2 regions of the Nonomuraea sp. NPDC005501 genome follow, and region 1 is predicted to be linked to the other one. Evidence: predicted binding sites of a transcription regulator. Region 1 holds the regulator's gene; the other holds the start of a gene.
The links. The regulator LexA, encoded in region 1, represses DNA repair genes until DNA is damaged. The targets are predictions, from matches to a motif close to TCGAACANNTGTTCGA.
Positions count from the first base shown of each region.

Region 2: ABZS51_RS28480 (SAV_6107 family HEPN domain-containing protein) is a predicted target of LexA. The motif match lies at 4,227-4,242, and genes of this name have one in related genera.

Region 1 covers NZ_JBEXDT010000095.1:6,748-13,656, forward strand. The annotation lists gene ABZS51_RS34255 (PDZ domain-containing protein) at 1-1,840, shown strand, start outside; gene ABZS51_RS34260 (aminotransferase class I/II-fold pyridoxal phosphate-dependent enzyme) at 1,922-3,028, opposite strand; gene ABZS51_RS34265 (helix-turn-helix domain-containing protein) at 3,113-3,580, opposite strand; gene ABZS51_RS34270 (MFS transporter) at 3,666-4,880, shown strand; gene lexA (transcriptional repressor LexA) at 5,300-6,007, opposite strand.
Region 2 covers NZ_JBEXDT010000068.1:1,501-8,409, reverse strand. The annotation lists gene ABZS51_RS28495 (amino acid permease) at 1-1,172, shown strand, start outside; gene ABZS51_RS28490 (universal stress protein) at 1,172-2,038, shown strand; gene ABZS51_RS28485 (transcriptional regulator) at 2,342-2,836, shown strand; gene ABZS51_RS28480 (SAV_6107 family HEPN domain-containing protein) at 3,517-3,963, opposite strand; gene ABZS51_RS28475 (ferredoxin) at 4,326-4,520, opposite strand; gene ABZS51_RS28470 (cytochrome P450) at 4,531-5,727, opposite strand; gene ABZS51_RS28465 (helix-turn-helix domain-containing protein) at 5,822-6,427, shown strand; gene ABZS51_RS28460 (ROK family transcriptional regulator) at 6,551-6,909, shown strand, end outside.

The sequences.
Region 1 (6,909 bases):
GATGGGCCGCCTCGACGGCACGTCCGCCATCGACGTGACACCCCTGCGCTTCGCCGACTACGACCCGGTCTTCACCAAGGACGGCAAGCACCTGGCGTTCCTGTCGGTGCGCACGTTCGACCCGGTGTACGACGCGCACGTGTTCGACCTGTCGTTCCCCGTGGGCTGCCGGCCGTACATCGTCCCCCTGCGGGCCACCACGCCGTCGCCGTTCGACCCCAGCCTGCAGGGACGCGGGTTCAACGGCGAGGACGACAAGCCCACGCGGGACGACAAGAAGGACGACGCGCCCCCGCGAACCGAGGTGGACCCCGAGGGGCTCGCCTCCCGCGTCGTGCCCGTGCCGGTGCCCGCCGGCCGCTACGGCAACCTGCGCGCCGGCAAGGACGCCCTGCTCTGGCTGCGCCACCCGCTGTCGGGCCAGCTCGGCGACGGCACCGAGCCGGCCGGCGAGATCGTGCTCGAACGCTACGACCTCAAGAAGCGCTCCCGGTCCGAGCTCGGCACCGAGGTACGGGCCTTCGAGGTGAGCGGCGACGGCACCCGGCTCGTCACCAACGGCAAGAACGGCCTGCAGACCCGCTCCGCCGGCGAGGGCGACGAGGTCGTCACCGTCGACCTCGACCGGGTCGCGGTCCAGCTCGACCCGGTCGCCGAGTGGCGGCAGAGCTACCTGGAAGCCGGCCGGCTCATGCGCGACCACTTCTGGCGCGCCGACATGAACGGCGTCGACTGGCCGGCCGTCCTCGACCGCTACCTGCCGCTCGTGGACCGCATCGGCTCCTACTCCGAGCTGATCGACCTGCTGTGGGAGGTGCAGGCCGAGCTGGGCACGTCCCACGCCTACGCCCGCGCCAACGCCGCGCCCGCCGACCCGCGCCGCCGGCAGGGCCTGCTCGGCGCCGACCTGGCCCGCGACGAGGACGGCACCTGGCGGGTCACGCGCATCCTGCCCGGCGAGTCGTCCGACCACGACGCCCGCTCGCCGCTGCTCGCGCCCGGCGTGGCCGTACGGCCCGGCGACGCGATCGTCGCCGTCGGCGGGCGGCCGGTCGACGCCGTGCGGGGCCCGCTCGCGCTGCTGTCCGGCACCGCCGGCCGTCCCGTCGAGCTGACCGTACGACCCGCGTCGGGCGGCGATACGCGCCGTGTCGTCGTCACGCCGCTGGAGGACGAGACCCCGCTGCGCTACCACGAGTGGGTCGAGGGGCGCAGGACGTTCGTCCACGAGGCGTCGGGCGGCCGGCTCGGATACCTGCACGTACCGAACATGGTGGCGTCGGGCTGGGCGCAGTTCCACCGCGACCTGCGCACCGAGATGGCCCGTGAGGGCCTGGTCGTGGACGTCCGGGAGAACGGCGGCGGCCACACCTCGGAGCTGGTGCTGGAGAAGCTGTCCCGCCGGGTCACCGGGTGGTCGCACGCGCGCGGCTACGAGCCGATGCGCTACCCGGAGGACTCGCCGCGCGGCCCGATCGTGACGGTCACGGACGAGTTCGCCGGATCGGACGGCGACATCGTCAGCGCCGGCGTCAAGAACCGCGGCCTCGGCCCGCTCGTCGGCACCCGCACCTGGGGCGGGGTCATCGGCATCGACTCGCGCTACTCGCTGGTGGACGGGACGGTCGTCACGCAGCCCCGGTACTCGTTCTGGCTGGAGGGCCCGGGATGGGGCGTGGAGAACCACGGCGTGGACCCGGACGTGGAGGTGGTGACCACCCCGCAGGACCGGGTGGCGGGACGCGACCCGCAGCTGGAGAAGGCGGTGGAGCTGGCACTGGCGGCCCTGGAGGAACGCCCGGCCGCCACCCCGCCGTCCCTTCCCCCATTGGCGTCATGACCGGGTGACCCGCTGTCTATCCAACCCGGCGCCGCGATTCGCCGTCCCTTCACCCGCGACCCCGGGCGAGCCACGGGAGGGCTAACGCTGGAGGCGGTCCAGGACCTCGCTGAGGATCGGCTCCGTGGTGGCGAAGTTCAGCCGTACGTGGCCTTCGCCGCCCGGGCCGAACCCCGCGCCGTCGCTCAGCAGGACCTTGGCCTCCCGTTCCAGCACCTCGGCCATGCCCGGACGGCCGTAGTCGAGCCAGGCCAGGTACGTCGCCTGGGGCAGGCGGTAGCCCACCCCCTCGGGCAGGCGGGCGGCGATCGTCTTGCGGTTGCGGTCCAGCAGGGCGACGGTCTCCTCCAGCCAGGCGTCGCCGTGCCGCCACGCGGCGATGGTGGCCTCCACGCCGAACACGTGCGACGACCCGTACAGGAACGGCGGCTGCGCGGCGAGCGCCTCACGCACGGCGGGGGAGCCGATGTGGGCGACCGAGCAGCGGATGCCGCCCAGGTTGAACGCCTTGGTCGCGGACGTCAGCGTGACCGTCCGCTCGGGCAGGAGCGTCGCGAATGGGATGTGCTGGTTCGGGGCGTACGTCAGATCTGCGTGGATCTCGTCGGCGATGACCAGCAGGTCGTGCCGTTCGACGTGCTCGGCCAGCTCCTCCAGCTCCCGCCGGGTGAAGACGCGGCCGGTCGGGTTCTGCGGGTTGACCAGCAGCAGCACCCGGCACCCGGACAGGTCGGGCACCTCGAACCGCCATGAGTCACCCTCGTCGGGCACGAGCTGGAGCGGCGTGAGTGGCCGGTCCATGGTCTCCAGCGTGCCCAGGAACGGGTGGTAGGCCGGGGTGTGGAGCGCCACCCCGTCGCCCGGCCGGGTCCACACGTGGAGGATCACCTGGAGGGCCTGGTTGATGTCGGAGAAGGTCCGCACGAACCCCGGGTCGGGGCTCCAGGAGTACCGGGCGGCCATGCGTTCGGCGAACGCCTCCGCCAGGGGTCCGCAGCCGGGATCGTCAAGCCAGATCGGGTAGCCGAGATCGCCCTCGGCGCGCCGCCTCAGGGCTTCGGCCACCGCGGGGGCCGTGGGCAGGTCCATGTCGGCCACCCAGGCGGGAATGACGCCGGGACCAGCTTTGGCCCACTTCAACCCGTCGTGCAGGGCCTTGAGGTCATTGGGGCTCGTTGCATCGGTCACCGGATAATTCTAGATTTCCGGCGCTTTGTCGCCAGATGCGAGGGCCGGCTGCGGACCGGGGAGGCGGATCGGGGGAGCGGCGCCTCAACGGGAGCGCGGCAGGGCGGTCTTCCGCACGTGCGACGCCTCGACGGAGAGCGGCGCGCCGTCCTGGCCGAGCGGGTGGAGCCGGGGAAGCTGCCGCCCTTGGCCGTCGACGAGGATGGAGTGCGGCTCGTCCGGGGCGAAGGCGTGGCGCTCGCCCCATTGGCGGAGAGCGACGACGGCCGTGAAGAGATCCTGCCCGGCTTCGGTGAGCCGGTAGGTGTGTCGTCTGCCGTCGGTGGCGGCGCCCTTGTCCAGGATGCCGTGCTCGACGAGCCTGCGGAGCCGGTCGGTGAGGATGTTGCGGGCGATCCCCAGCCCCTGATGGAACTCGGTGAAGGTCGTCGCCCCGTCCATCGCGTCGCGGATGATCAGCAGGCTCCACCGGTCGCCGATCAGGTCGACGGTCCGCGCGACCGGGCAGGCCGGGTCGGTCCAGGCGCTTCCCGCAGCGAGTGTGACGTTCACTGGGCCCTCCGCAATGAGTTGCAATATGAAACCAGTATGCCCTAGCGTCAGATGAGTTGCATTTCGCAACTTATCGGAGGGTGATATGGCGTCAGGATTGACCGGGAGGCAGCGGGCCGTGCTCGCGCTGGTGTGCGCGGTGGCGGTGTCGACCATCTACGGCATCCAGCCGGTTCTCGAGGCCGCGGGCGAGGACCTCGGGCTGAGGGAAGGGGCGCTGGGGTGGCTGGTCGCCGCCGGCCAGATCGGCTATCTGGCGGGGCTGGTGCTGCTGGTCCCGTTCGGTGACCTGTTCGACCGCCGCAGACTCATCACGGTGCACCTGCTGCTCACAGCGGCAGGCGCGGGGGTGGCCGCCGCCGCGCCCAGCGGCGGCATCGCGATCGCGGGCCTGGCCCTGGCCGGCCTGTTCGCCGTGGTCGTCCAGATCACGGTGGCCTACGTCGCCGCCGTCTCGCCGCCCGGCGAGCGCGGCCGCAACATCGGAGTGGTCACCTCGGGCGTGGTCATCGGGATTCTCGGAGTGCGGGTGGTCGCGGGCACCTTGGGCGAGCTGGCCGACTGGCGCATGGTCTACCTCGTCATCGCCGGGCTTTGCGCGATGCTCGCGCTCGCCGCCCGATTCACCCTCAAGGCCGACATCCGCCGCTCCCGAGCCCGGTACGGGCAGTTGCTGTCATCGGTGGGCCGTCTGGTGGTCGGCGACCGGCTCTTCCTCAGCCGAGGGCTGGTCGCGTTCTTCCTGTTCGCCTCCTTCGGCACGCTGTGGAGCGGACTGGCGCTCCCGCTCGGCGACGCGCCGTGGCACTTCGGCACCACCGAGATCGGACTGTTCGGACTCGCCGGTCTCACCGGGGCGCTGGGCGCGGCCCGGGCCGGCCGATGGGCCGACCGTGGACTGGCGCCCTCGGTCACCTGCTGGTCGCTGGCCCTGCTCACAGCCGCGTGGCTGCTGATCGGTCAAGCGGGGTCATCGCTGTGGCTGTTGATCGTCGGCGTCATCCTTCTGGACTTCGCCGTGCAAGCCGTTCACGTCAGCAGCCAGCACCTGCTCACCGCCGCCCGCCCCGACCAGAGCAGCAGCGTCATCGGCGCCTACATGGCCTTCTACTCCCTCGGCTCCGCGCTCGGCGCGATCACCACCACGTGGGCCTACAGCGCCGCGGGATGGCCGGCCGCCAGCCTGCTCGGCGGAGCTTACGCCGCCCTCGGACTCCTCGTCGCCATCTCGACCCGACGTTTCACCGCCCTGCCGGGGGCGCGGCAACCGGGTGAGTCCGTATCGGCTACGTCCCGCTGACACTCGGTGGCGCGAGCGCACGGCGCTGAGCGAGCACCGTTGACCGGCCTTGCAGCCCCGGCCACTTCCTCAGGGCTTCCAGCATCTCCCGGCCACTACTGCGTTCAGCCGGTGGGTGCGGAGGCCGTCACCTGGTCCGCCGCCCTGGCCGCCGGCTCGACTCGACCGCCGCTACCGGGGCAGGGCTCGAACTCGAACATCGCGATTGGGGCAAGGGCACGAGTGGGCTGCCGTGACCGGGGCAGAGCTCGACTCGAACGCCGTGACCGAGGCAGGGCGCGAGTGGAGTGCCGCGACCGGGGCAGGGCTCGATGCCGGGCTCGACGAGCTCAACGCCGAGGGCGAGGAACGAAGGCTGCCGGTGCTGGTCGCGGCTCCCCGGGGTGCTCCCGGGGAGCCGTCGGCGGTGGTGGGGTGGGTCAGAGGCGGCGGAGGACCGCCACGACCTTGCCCAGGACGCTGGCCTCGTCGCCGGGGATCGGGTCGTAGTTGGGGTTGTGGGGGACCAGCCAGACGTGGCCGTCCTTGCGCTTGAAGGTCTTGACCGTGGCCTCGCCGTCGATCATGGCGGCCACGATGTCGCCGCTCTCGGCGACGGGCTGCTGACGCACGACCACCCAGTCGCCGTCGGCGATGGCGGCTTCGATCATGGAGTCACCGGCGACCTGGAGGAGGAACAGGGTGCCCTCGCCGACGAGTTGCTTGGGCAGCGCGAAGACGTCTTCGACGCTCTCCTCGGCGAGGATCGGCCCACCGGCGGCGATCCGGCCGACCAGCGGCACATAGGCGGCCGTGGGCCTGCTCACCGTGGGCTCCTCGGAGGAGGCGTCGGGGTCGACCCACAGTGCCGGCTCGCCCGGCAGGCGGACTTCGAGGGCGCGCGGCCGGTGCGGGTCACGCCGCAGATAGCCCTTGCGCTGCAACGCCGTCAACTGGTGCGACACGCTCGACGTGCTCGTCAGCTGGACGGCCTCGCCGATCTCACGCATGGACGGCGGATATCCGCGCTGTTGCACCGAATCGCGAATCACTTCGAGAATCTTGCGCTGCCTGGGCGTCAGGCCCAGGGAGTCGCGCCGGCGCACCGCGAGGTCTGTGACCCCGTTTGCGTCATCTCGCTCGCTCATGCTCTCCTCCTCGTCGCCGGGTGGCCTGCCGCTCCGGCCTGCCCTCCCGGTCCGTGGTCTCCATGTCGCACACAGCGACCGTATCGCTGTTGAAGATCATCTTCAAACAATTGTTCGAGTCGTCCTCGAAATTATCAGTGGCGTGGTGTACAACATCGTACGGGAGTTCGATCGACACCGTGTTCGATTTGCTGATCTTTATTGGGTCTTTTTCTCGGACCCGGACGGCGGGGAGGTCAATCGTGCGCGTCACCGCGGTCACGGACATGACCAGCGAAGACGCCGGACGGCAGCGGGTCGCCGAGGGCCGTACAAAGGCGATCAAGAACGACGGTGTTGGGGGCGGGCGGACTGTGGGGGAGGACAAAGCGTTCAGTATTCGCGAACGCCTCGGTTTGCGCGACAATTCACCATCCAGGCGGGGCCGAGGTGGTGGTGGTCAGGTGGCGAGAGTGGCCGGACGCAGAACGACGGCAGGGCAGCTGCAGGACGGCTGCAGGACGGCCGGAGCCGACACGCCACGCTCGTTGGTCATCGTGCGGAGCTCGGCGTCACCCACGGGCAGGGGCCGAGCCGTACCCCAGGGGGAGGCGGTCGCGGTGCGTGGAGATGGGACCGAGCCGTGCTCAAGGGGGAGGGTGTCGCGGTGCGTGGAGATGGGACCGAGCCGTGCTTCAGGGGAAGGCGGTCGCGGGTGTGTGGAGATGGGCGCCGGCCCGTCGTGACGGCGGGTCGCGTGCTGTGAGGCGGATCGGCTGAGCGCTTCGGGCGTTCTGGGCGTACTGGATGGTAGGGCCGGGCGCGGCGACCGAGCCCGCGCGGCCGGGTGGACCGCAGGGGTCACTTCGAGGGGTGGGGTTCAGATGCGGGAGGACGTCTCGCGTAGTGGTGGTGCGTCGCCG
Region 2 (6,909 bases), on a different contig from region 1:
CCGAACTCGCCGGCACCATCCCGGTGTCCGGCTCGTCCTACTCCTACGCGTACGCGACGCTGGGCGAGCTGATCGCCTGGGTGTGCGGCTGGTGCCTCATGCTGGAGTACGCCGTCTCGGTGGCGGCGGTGGCCGTCGGCTGGGGGCAGTACCTCAACTCGTTCCTGCACGGCCTGTTCGGGTGGCAGCTGCCCGCCGAGATCATCGGCTCGCCCGGCCAGGACGGCGGCGTCATCAACCTGCCGGCCATCCTCATCGTCGTGCTCGCCACCTGGGTGCTGCTGTACGGGGCCTCCGAGAGCGCCACGGCCAACGCCGTGTTCGTCATCATCAAGATCGTCGTGCTGGCGTTCTTCTGCGTGGTGGCGTTCTCGGCGTTCGAGGCGCGCAACTTCACGCCGTTCGCGCCGCTGGGCGTGGCCGGCATCACCGCCGCCGCCTCGCAGGTGTTCTTCTCCTACATCGGCTTCGACGCCGCCTCCACGGCCGGCGAGGAGGCCAAGAACCCCAGGCGTGACCTGCCGCTGGCGATCATCCTGTCGCTGGTCATCGTGACGGTCCTGTACGTGCTCGTCGCCGCCGCCGCGGTCGGGGCCATGCCGTGGACCCAGTTCAACCCGGAGAGCACCGAGGCGAGCCTGGCGCAGGTGGCCGACCTCGCCACCGGCTCCACCTGGGCCGGGATCATCATCTCCTTCGGCGCGGTCATCGCCATCGCCAGCGTCGTGCTGACCGTCATCTACGGCCAGACCCGCATCCTGTTCGCCATGTCCCGTGACGGGCTCATCCCCCACGTGTTCCAGAAGGTCAACCCGCGCCACCAGGTGCCGGTCGCCAACACGCTGATCGTCGCGGCGTTCATCTCGGTGCTCGCCGGGTTCGTCCCGCTCGGGCAGCTCGCGGAGGCCACCAGCATCGGCACGCTGTTCGCGTTCCTCATCGTGAACGTGGGCGTCCTCGTCCTCCGCTACCGCAGCCCCGAGCTGCCCCGCAGCTTCCGCACGCCGCTCTTCCCGGTCACGCCGGTGCTCGGAGCGATCTTCTGTGCCATCGTGATGGCCGGGCTCGCGGGCGTCACGTGGATCGCGTTCGGGCTGTGGATGCTGGCTGGCCTGGCCGGATACTTCCTGTACGGCTTCCGCAAGTCGCGGCTGAACGCCGAGGTGGTCTGATGCGGTTCGACAACATTCTCGCCGGAGCCATTCCCGAGCCGAGGGGCCGCGACGGGATCGTGCTGGCCGCGCTCCTGGCCAAGCAGGCCGGGGGGCGCCTCACGGTGGCGACCGTGCAGCCGCCGGCCTGGACCACGCCCGGACCGGCGCGGGCGGAGGAGACCGCCTGGCGCGCCTACCTGGAGGAGCAGGCCGAGAGCACGCTCACCCAGGCCCGGCAGATCGTGGGCGACGACGCCGACTACGTGATCCACATGCACAAGGGCAGCGGGCGCGGGCTGGTGGAGCTGGCCCGCAGGCGCGGGGCGGACGTCGTCGTGATCGGCTCGGCGCCGGGCGGCGGCAAGGGCCGCATCGAGATCGGCAGCACCGCCGACCAGCTGCTGCACTCCTCCTCGGTGCCGGTGCTGCTGGCCCCGCGCGGCTTCGCGGACGAGCCGCCGGGCGCCTTCGAGCGCATCACGGTCGCCTACCGGCGCGGCCCGTCCGCCGACGCGGCGGTCGTCTCGGCCGCCCAGGCGGCGGCCGCCCTGGAGGTGCCGCTGCGGCTGGTGACGCTGGTCGTCAGCAGCGGCAGGCGGGTCGAGGTCGAGGAGCGGATGCTCGAACGGCTGCGCGACCAGACGGCGGCCGACCTCAAGGCGGCGGCCCGGGGGCACCGGCGGCGGCTGGAGGTGGAGGTCGAGGTGCTGGAGGGGCGGAACGTGGGCCAGGCGCTCGCCACCGCGTCCTGGGTGAGCGGGGAGCTGCTCCTGTGCGCGTCGAGCACGGGTGGGCCGCTGCGCCGCGTCTTCCTCGGTGACACCTCCGTCAAGATTGTCCGGGCGGCCACGTGCCCTGTGATGATCCTCACTCGGCAGCCGTGAAACGGAAATCTCGTACTCGACAAATCGTGACGAAGTACCGTTATTGCCGGGACAACTGGGGCTAATGTGGCGTAGCCTCCCGGATCGGATTCGGCATCTTTTTTCCAATCAGCTTGACCTTAGGCGTCCTCCCCTTTACCGTCACTGTGCGTAACCACACCTCGCGGCGTTTTGGGGGTAAACCCAAGGCCATGGCTACCGATGGTGCCGTATTCGGCACCAGACCCCCGGTGGCTTCGGCGTTCACCGCGAGGGAGCACAATCTACTGATAGCGATACATACGAGAGCCGGGGGGCCACACGATGCCGTCTGAGTACGCGAAGTCGCTGGGTGCACGACTGCGCGCCATCCGCACCCAGCAGGGTCTGTCCCTGCACGGGGTCGAGGAGAAGTCGCGTGGCAGGTGGAAGGCCGTGGTCGTGGGCTCGTACGAGCGTGGCGACCGCGCGGTCACGGTGCAGAAGCTTGCCGAGCTTGCCGACTTCTACGGGGTGCCCGTCTCCGAGCTCCTGCCGGGCGGTGCCGCGCCCAGCCCGCTCGGGCCGACCCCGAAGCTTGTGATCGACCTGGAGCGGCTGGCCACGCTGCCCAAGGAGAAGGCCGGAGCGCTCGCCCGCTACGCCGCCACCATCCAGAGCCAGCGTGGCGACTACAACGGCAAGGTGCTGTCGATCCGCCAGGAGGATCTGCGCTCCCTGGCCGTGATCTATGACAAGTCGCCCAGCGAGCTGACGGAGGAGCTCATCAGCTGGGGTGTCCTCGACGCGGAGGCGCGCCGGGCGGTCGAGTCGTTCTGACCCCGCCGGACCCGGGCCCGGCCCCACCGGCACCTGGCCCCACCGGCTCCCGCTCGGTCGGCTCCCGTTCCGGGGGCGATGTTCTCACCTGAGGGGCGCGCACCGCACTGCGCGCCCCTCAGGCGTGTCCGGCCCCAGTTCTGACGTACGGCTGCGTGCGCTTCGGGGCCGCCTGCGCTTCGCGGGCCGCCTGCGCTTCGGGGCCGCGGGCAGTTCCGGGCGTGCACTGGACAGGGCCGCGCGCTCAGGCGTGCGCTGGGGAGGCCGCGTGAGCGGGGAGGCCGCGTGCGGGCTGCTTGGGCTTCCGGCATGCGCGTGCGGGCGGGTGCGCTTCGGGGCGGGCGGGTGGGGCCGCAGGCGCTTGTGGGCGGGCACCGGGAGGCCGCGTGCGGGTGGGGCCGCTGCGCTTCGAGGGGGGCGGTGCGGGGGCCGTGTGCCGGCTCGGGCGAGGGGGACCCGCCGTGACGCTTCTCGTTCGCAGCGCTCCGGCAAGCTGGACGCCGACTCCGACGCGGGCGTGGGCAGGAATCGTCCGCCGCGCGTGAGGGGCCCCCGGAGGTGACCGGGCGAGGCGACGCGTGCCGCGAGGGCTCGCCGTCTGACCGGGATGCTGCGCGCGTCCGGTCGAAAGGGGCGCTAGAAGAGGGTCGGGCCCTGGGGTGGTGGGGTGCGGCGGCGGGTCACCCGGCCAAAGGAACGTCGACGGGCAACTGGGGTTGGGTAGGGACCCCCAGGATCTCCTCCACTCGCGTCACAAAGGTGTCGGCCTCGGACAGCAGCTCGTCGGCGTCGGCCGCGGAGACGCCGCGGACCATGCCCGCCTCGGCGGCGGCGCGCTTGGCGGCGCTCACCTCGAAGTAGGCGGCCCACTCGGCGAGCTCGGGCTCCGCCTCGGGCAGCAGCTCCCACGCGCTGCGCAGGCGGCGCCTGCGGCCCTCCATCGGCCGGGGCCGGGCGGCCAGGATCGCGGCGGCCGCTCGGAGCGCCGCCAGGTGTGCTGCCACATATCGGGATGCCGGGGTGCGCGCGACCGTCGCCTCCGCCAGGCAGGAACGGGAATCCGTCAGGTGCGCCCGAACGGCGGGCGACAGCCTGGGACCCTGCGGGTCTCTTGACCGTGGTGCCATGTGCACGCCTCCTTGGGGTCGTGGGCGGCTGCCGGCGTCACCACCGGTGAAGCCAGAATCGCAGGCGCCACCGACAATTCCGCCGGGCGGGCCGGACGAGAAGCTTCCCCTCTCCCCGTCCGGCCAGGACGTGCCCCGACTCGTCTCCGCCGACGACGAGGACACGCCCTTCGCCCGTGGAGCCTGACCGCGGGTCCCGCTTGGGGGAAGCGTGGCCCGCGACCAGGTCCTTCGACGTGAGCCGCGAGCCTCACGCCACTACGTCGAACATAATTTCGATCACGCTCGGTGTCAACCCGTTTCAGAACACAGGTTCGATCGGCATGTCGGATAGGGACTCTCGACGCACCCCTCGCGCGGCGTCAGGGGGTGACCGACAGCGCTCCCGACGGGCACAGGGTCACCGCGCGCCTGACCGCCTCCTCCAGCTCCTCGGGGGGCGCCGTCTCCAGGAGGACCACCGTGCCGTCCTCGTCGCTCTGGTCGAAGACCTGGGGCACCGTGAGCGCGCACATGCCCGCCCCGATGCACACGGTCGTGTCTGCCTTGATCTCCATGATGATCTCCCTACCACGTGACGGGGAGGCGGTGCACCCCGTAGATGCTCATGTCCGTCCGCATCGGCACCTCCTCCGGCGGCACGGCCAGGCGCAGCCCGGGGAAGCGGCGCAGCAGCGCCCGGTAGCCGATGCGCATCTCGATCCGGGCGAGCTGCTGCCCGAGGCACTGGTGGATGCCGTGCCCGAAGGTCAGGTGGCCGCCGGCGGGCCGAGTCACGTCGAGCGTATCCCCGCCGGGGAAGCGGGCGGAGTCGCGGTTGGCGACCGGCAGGGACAGGGCGACCGACTGGCCCTTCGCGATGGCGACGCCCTCGACCTCGACGTCCTCCAGCGCGGTGCGGATCGGGCCGATGTGGATGATCGTGAGGTAGCGCAGCAGCTCCTCGACGCCGTTGTCCACCACGGAGGGGTCGTCGCGCATGGCGGCGAGCTGGTCCGGGTTGCGCAGCAGCGCGTACGTGCCGAGCCCGAGCATGTTGGCGGTCGTCTCGTGCCCCGCCACGAGCAGCAGGAACGCGACGCCGGTCAGCTCGTCGTCGGCCAGCTCCCCGCCCTGGGCGAGGCCGCTGATCAGGTCGTCGCGCGGCTCGGCGCGCCTGCGCCGGATGAGCTCGCCGAGGTAGGAGGTCATGCTGGTCATGGCGTCCATGACCTCCGCCGCCCCGCTCTCCAGGGCGAGCAGCGCCTTCGAGTCGCGCTGGAAGCGCTCCCTATCCTCGTACGGCACGCCGAGCAGCTCGCAGATCACCAGCGACGGGATGGGCAGGGCGAACTGCTCGACCAGGTCGGCGGGCTTGCCCGCGGCCTCCATGGCGTCGAGGCGGGCGTGGGTGATCTCCTCGATGCGGGGTTCGAGCTGCTTCATCCGGCGGACGGTGAACTGGCCGGTGAGCAGCTTGCGGTAGCGGGTGTGCTCGGGCGCGTCCATGCGCAGGAAGAACCCGGGCGGCACGAAGGCCTTCTCCCGCAGTTCCTTGGCGACGGCCGCGCGGGCCGGGATGGTGGGGTGGATGTGCTCGGGCCGGTTGCTGAAGCGGGGGTCGGCGAGGACGGCGCGCACAGCGGTGTAGCCCGTGGCCAGCCAGCCCTCGTGGCCGTCGGCGAACGTCAGCCGGTGGAGAGGCGCCTCCCCGCCCAGCTCGGTGAGGCGGTCGGGAGGGTCGAAGGGGCGTTCGCGGTCGGTGGACATGGTCAGCTCGGACATCTGTGGTCTCCTTCCGGGTCACCTTCCACAAAACATCAGCGAATGCAAACTTTCAACGGATGAAAAACTAAAATGCGTGCAGTACAGTTCCGCCATGGCGGGAATCCGGGAGCGCAAGAAGCAGCGCACGCGCCGGGCGCTGATCGAGGCCGCGCTCCGGCTGTTCGCCGAGAAGGGCTACGAGGAGACCACGCTCGCGGAGATCGCGGCGGAGGCCGACGTGTCGACGCGCACGTTCTTCAGCTACTTCGCGAGCAAGGAGGACGTGATCTTCCATGACATGGAGAGCCGCATGGAGCGCACGGCCGCGCTCGTGCGGGACCGGGCGCCGGACGAGCCGCTGCCTGACCTGCTGACGCGGATCGCGCGGGACGCGCTGGCCCACGCCGCCGGGGACGAGAACTACGCCGTGGAGGAGATGCCGCTGCGGATCCGGCTCATGATGACGGTCCCGGCCCTCCAGGCGCGCGCCCTCCACCTGCTCTACACCAGCCAGCTCCGGCTGGCGCGGGCGCTCCACGAGTCCTACCGCGGGCGGCTGAGCCCGGTGGAGGCCGCCGCGGCGGTGGGCGCGTTCGCGGGCGCGGCCAAGCTGGCGGTCATGGCCAGCGTCGAGCGGGGCGAGTCCATGGACCAGGCGCTGGACGCGGCCCTGGTCGCCACCGAGATCACCCTCCGCGGCCTGCGCTCGCTGGGCTGACACCCGCCCGCGGCCGCACCGTGACACCCGTTCGGCCGCCGAGTCCTAGGGCCCCCGCCAGGCGGCTTGGAGGCGGATGCCGCCGGCTTGACAATTCCTTTCCTAACGAAGTTAATTTGGCTCATGCTCGCACCGCTCACCACCCCAGCGTCGGCCACCGTGTTCACCATGGTCCTCACGCAGGGGCCGGTGTCCCGTGTGGAGATCGCCCGGCGGACCGGCCTGTCGTCCGCCGCGGTCACCAAGGCGGCCCGCCCGTTCATCGAGGCGGGCTACCTGGAGGAGCTCCAGGCGACCGAGCGGCCCGGCCCCGGCGCGGGGCGGCCGGCGAGCCCGCTGGCCATCAGGCCCGACCGGCAGTTCTTCGCCGGGGTGAAGATCACCGACGACGAGCTCATCGGCGTGGTCACCGACCTGCGCGCCCAGGTCATGGAGTCGGCCCGCCGGCCCCTGCGCACGGCGTCCGCCGAGGAGGTGGTGGC